Regions from separate parts of the Paenibacillus sp. fava2 genome, predicted to be linked through region 2. Evidence: predicted binding sites of a transcription regulator. Region 2 holds the regulator's gene; the other holds the start of a gene.
What was found. Region 2 encodes NrdR, which represses ribonucleotide reductase genes. Its sites were predicted from a motif close to AACACNATATATNGTGTT; they were not measured.

Region 1 (2,472 bases), 2.1 Mb from region 2:
ACATCTCGGTTCCCGGCAGCATGCAGGCACTGACAGGTGAGATCAGCCCAGGCTCCATCCCGGCCCGCAGCGCCCCCGCCTCCTGTCCGTCAGCCGCTCCGTACAGCCACTGCAGCGCTTCAGGAAACTGCGCCGACATAGAGGCAAGGTCATGGGCAGCCCCGTCGGCAATCGAGAGCCGCAGCCGCTGCTCATCAGCCAGCTGCCCCCTCAGGTTGCGGTACAGCTGCAATGTGCTGGGCACGGCATGCCGCTGAATATTCTGCTTATATACGCCCTCACGGTTGCCTACAGAGAAATACAGCCGCTGCCCCCGGTCAGGCAGCGGGTTAGCTTCTGTGTAGCTAAGCATCCCTTCATACCATATGGAAGGTGACAGCATCCCGAACCTCCCGAAGGCATCGGGCCGGCGGTAAGCGGCCAGCAGCGTCACCAGGCCGCCCAGCGAATAGCCGATCAGCCCGGTATTGTCCGGTTCCGGGGCTGTCCTCAGGACAGAATCGATGTAAGGCTTGATGCCATCGGCGATTTCATCGAGATAGGCAGACCCGCGGCCGCCGAAGGCCGGTCTGCCTTCTGTTGCAGCAGACTCCGGCCAGGGTGTATAATCATCATTTCGGGAAGAGGTGCTGATCCCGACGACGATCAGCTCGGCCAGCAGCCCCTCCCGGAACAGCCTGTACATATAATTTAAGGTATTCATCATTAAGGTTGCGCCGTCATGCAGATATACTGCAGGATAACGCTTTTGGGATAATGCATAGGAAGGGGGCAGGAACACCGTCAGCCGGCGCCCCTGCCAGTCCAGCTCTTGCACTTCAAACATCGGGCCTTCATCCTCTCATCCTTTATCTCTGGCGGTTTCTTTCGTTATTATGAAAGCTTTTGATTACTTGTACCATAGACGGAGGCCGGAACAGGCATGGATTTTTGGATGCCGGGTACGTAAGGCCTCTTTTCAGCACGGCTCAGACTATATTAAAAATTAGAATAAAATTTTAGAGAACAGATTGCAGGCGGGGCTTGGCCTGACCGTTTCTGAAGGGCTTTCAGAGGGCCGCTAAGGGCTTTCTGATCTATTGACTTTCCAACATATAGTGTTTAATATGATTGAAGTCACCTAAATGTAGTGTATATAGTAGTTAAACTCATATACCTAGCGGAACACCCGAATACAACTAGCGAAGTATAAATAGAACCATTGTTATAGGAGGTTAGAGCGACTATGCTGATTGCTTACGATTCCAAAACCGGCAATGTCAGACGTTTTATCAACAAGCTGAAGCTGCCTGCTGTACAAATCGAAGAGCATATGACGATCGACGAGCCTTACGTGCTTGTTACATACACCACCGGATTTGGACAGATCCCAGAGAAGGTGTCCTCTTTTTTGGAGAGGAACCATTCCAGGCTGAAAGGCATTGCCGCCAGCGGCAACAAAAACTGGGGTGAGCTGTACGCCCATAGCGCAGATCTGATCGCAGAACGATATAATGTGCCGGTAGTCGGCAAATTCGAGCTTTCAGGTACTTTTGGCGATGTGGAGCGAATTAAACAGGAGGTGAACCGGGTTGCGGCATATTGAATTGAATAACATGTTGATGAAGAGAGACGAGACCGGATTTTTCCAGCTCGATAAAGACCAGGAGGCTGTAGCGGAGTTCATGCGTGATGTGGAGCGCCGCAGCTTGACCTTTACAAGCACCAAAGCCAAGATTGATTATATGATTGCCAATGACTATTACGAGGATCTGTATGACCGTTACAGCGCAGCTGAGATGGAGGATGTCTACCGGATCGCCCATGAATATGATTTCCGTTTTCCTTCCTATATGGCGGCTTCCAAGTTCTATACAGACTATGCCGTCAAAACCAATGACCGCAAGCAGTACCTCGAGCATTATCCGGACCGTGTAGCGGTAGTAGCTCTGCACCTGGGACGCGGAAATGTTGAAACGGCCCGTACTCTGGCACGTTCGATGATGGAGCAGCGCCTGCAGCCGGCCACACCAACCTTCCTCAATGCAGGCAAAAGCCGCCGCGGCGAGATGGTTTCCTGCTTCCTGCTGGAGATGGACGATTCGCTCAACTCGATCAACTATGTGCTGAACACCTGCATGCAGCTGTCCAAAATCGGCGGCGGCGTTGCCGTCAACCTGTCCAAGCTGCGCTCGCGCGGCGAGACGATCAAAGGCGTTGAGGATGCAGCCAAAGGCATCATGCCTGTGCTGAAGCTGATGGAAGACGGGTTCTCCTATGCTGACCAGATGGGCCAGCGCAAGGGCTCCGGTGCGGCTTACTATAATATTTTTGGCTGGGACGTGCTTGAATTCCTCGACAGCAAAAAGATCAACGCCGACGAACGGACACGCCTGAAGACGTTGTCCATCGGTCTGATCGTGCCGAACCGCTTCTACAAGCTGGCGCAGGATAATCAGCCGCTTCATGTATTTGCACCTTATACGGTTTTCC
Region 2 (2,472 bases):
GCTTGCCCGCTTGATGGAACGTAACGGACTTAGCCCTGAACAGGCTGCAGCAAGGCTGGACGCCCAGATGGACATTGAAGAGAAACGTGAGAGAGCAGATTATATCATTGATAACAGCGGTGAGCTTGCCGGGACTGAGCAGCAGGTTGCCGTTATGTGGGACAGGCTGGGGTTATTATGAGCTGGCTGCGTAAAAAAAGAGTGCTGCTCCTGCTGTTCATCGGTTTTACCGCCATTCTGTTTCTCGGCACTAACTGGATGTCCTGGTTTTATCCAATCCATTATAAAGACGAAATCCGTAAACACAGCAGCACGTATAAGACCGATCCGTTTCTGGTCGCGGCGATTATCCGTGTGGAGACCAACTTCAAGACGGGCCGTGAATCCAAAAAGGGTGCGCTTGGACTGATGCAGCTCATGCCGGATACTGCCAAATGGGCGCTTGAAATGGCCAAGCTGCCTGACGTATCGCTGGATGAGCTTAAAGAGGAGCCGTCGGCCAATATCGAGCTGGGCACCTGGTATCTTTCCTCGCTGTCCCGCCAATTTGACGGCAACCGGACAGCTGTGATTGCCGCATACAATGCGGGCCCGGGCAAAGTACAGAGCTGGCTTGATGGAGGGGACTGGGATGGCACAGAGGCTGCGGTGAAGGATATACCGTTCGGCGAGACCCGGCACTACGTGCAGCGCGTGATTTATTACTATAATCAGTATACGGAGATTTACAGTGAGTTCTAATGTTATCGTATGTAAAAAAAGAAGCATTAAACGGCTTACAGCCGTTTAATACTTCTTCGGCAAGCTTATGGGGACAGGTTATTTGTATTGACCTGCCAGGGATTGTTCAGCGATTGTTACAAGACGTTTAGTGATGTAACCACCGATCGAACCGTTTTCGTAAGATGTTTTATTGCCTTGGTATCCGTCCGGGGAAAGAGTGATACCTAATTCTTGGGCAACCTCATATTTCAGTTGTTCCAAGGCACCGCGTGAATTTGGAGCTACCAGGTTATTGCTGCTGTTTTGGCTCATTTCTGTTCACCTCCTATCGGTTGGTAACTGTATTATGTGCCGGACCCGCCAGATTCATAACAACAATAAAACGGTGTTTTCTGGAAAAAAATATTGAGCCCGGCAAGACGGTGTGCTGCCTGCAGCAGCAATTACTATAACAGCAAAAAGGAGTGGCCAAGCTTATGAAATGCCCATACTGTGATCACACTAATACCAAAGTGCTTGACTCGCGTCCGGCCAATGAGAACAAGTCGATCAGGCGCAGGCGTGAATGTGAACGCTGCAGCAAGCGCTTTACTACATTCGAGATGATTGAAGAAACCCCGCTGATTGTCATTAAGAAGGATGGAAGCCGTGAGGAGTTCAGCCGTGACAAAATCCTGCGCGGGCTCATCCGCGCCTGTGAGAAGCGGCCGGTGTCCGTGGAACGCCTGGAATCCATCGTCTCCGAGGTGGAGAAGACACTGCGCGGTATCGCACTGGCGGAGATTGAGAGCCGGCAGATCGGCGAGCTCGTGATGGAGCAGCTATATCCGGTGGATGAGGTGGCTTACGTTCGTTTTGCCTCTGTATACCGGCAGTTTAAAGACATCAATATGTTCATGAAGGAACTGAAGGGGCTGCTGTCTAAAAATGATGGTGAGCTGGAGGGCCTTTAGATGAGCTGCAGCACCTGTGCAAAAATTGCTCCGTTTGATGTAGAGCTTTGTAGAGGTGCTGTATCGTTTCTCGTTTCTTTAGGGAAACAAAAAGCAAATAACATTTTTTATAAAAGTGTTGACATGAGGAATAGATTTCTGTATTATATAGAAGTCGGCTACGAAATACGAAATAACACGACGGAGTGAGCTTTCAGCTCACACATGATTTTAGAATACATATTGTAGTTCTAAATCGGTAACATGGGGCCATAGCTCAGCTGGGAGAGCGCATCGCTGGCAGCGATGAGGTCAGGGGTTCGATCCCCCTTGGCTCCACCATAATTTTATACCAACATGGACTCTTAGCTCAGTTGGTAGAGCAGTAGACTCTTAATCTATTTGTCCAGGGTTCGAGCCCCTGAGAGTCCATCTTAGAAGAAACGGCAGAGATGCCGTTTTTTTGTTGTGTGTTGAAAGTAGGGGAGGGGGCCAAGGTTATGTGATTAACACCGAATGCATCAAACATTCCTTTGGCTCACTAATGACATTTTCCGAGCTGCGCCAACTATACTAACAGTGCCAATACCCTGTACATACCAAGACACCAAGACACCAAGACACCAAGACACCAGTTATACTTACTATCCGACGATCCTAGTAACCCCAGAACTCCAGAACTCCAGAACTCCAGAACTCCAGAACTCCAGAACTCCAGAACTCCAGAACTCCAGTAGCTCTTCTCACCCCATCTCGTAAACCAACGAATAGCGGATACTCCTTTACTCAAACTATACTTCGACTCCCGAATTCTAAC

Region 1: a site for NrdR is predicted at 1,085-1,102, ahead of nrdI (class Ib ribonucleoside-diphosphate reductase assembly flavoprotein NrdI). Genes of this name have one in related genera too.

What each region holds. Positions count from the first base shown of each region.
Region 1 covers NZ_CM177755.1:520,570-523,041, reverse strand. The annotation lists gene AC4G46_RS02425 (alpha/beta hydrolase) at 1-826, opposite strand, end outside; gene nrdI (class Ib ribonucleoside-diphosphate reductase assembly flavoprotein NrdI) at 1,226-1,585, shown strand; gene nrdE (class 1b ribonucleoside-diphosphate reductase subunit alpha) at 1,572-2,472, shown strand, end outside.
Region 2 covers NZ_CM177755.1:2,577,654-2,580,125, forward strand. The annotation lists gene coaE (dephospho-CoA kinase) at 1-181, shown strand, start outside; gene AC4G46_RS10915 (lytic transglycosylase domain-containing protein) at 178-741, shown strand; gene AC4G46_RS10920 (alpha/beta-type small acid-soluble spore protein) at 820-1,035, opposite strand; gene nrdR (transcriptional regulator NrdR) at 1,200-1,676, shown strand; tRNA gene AC4G46_RS10930 (tRNA-Ala) at 1,922-1,997, shown strand; tRNA gene AC4G46_RS10935 (tRNA-Lys) at 2,015-2,087, shown strand.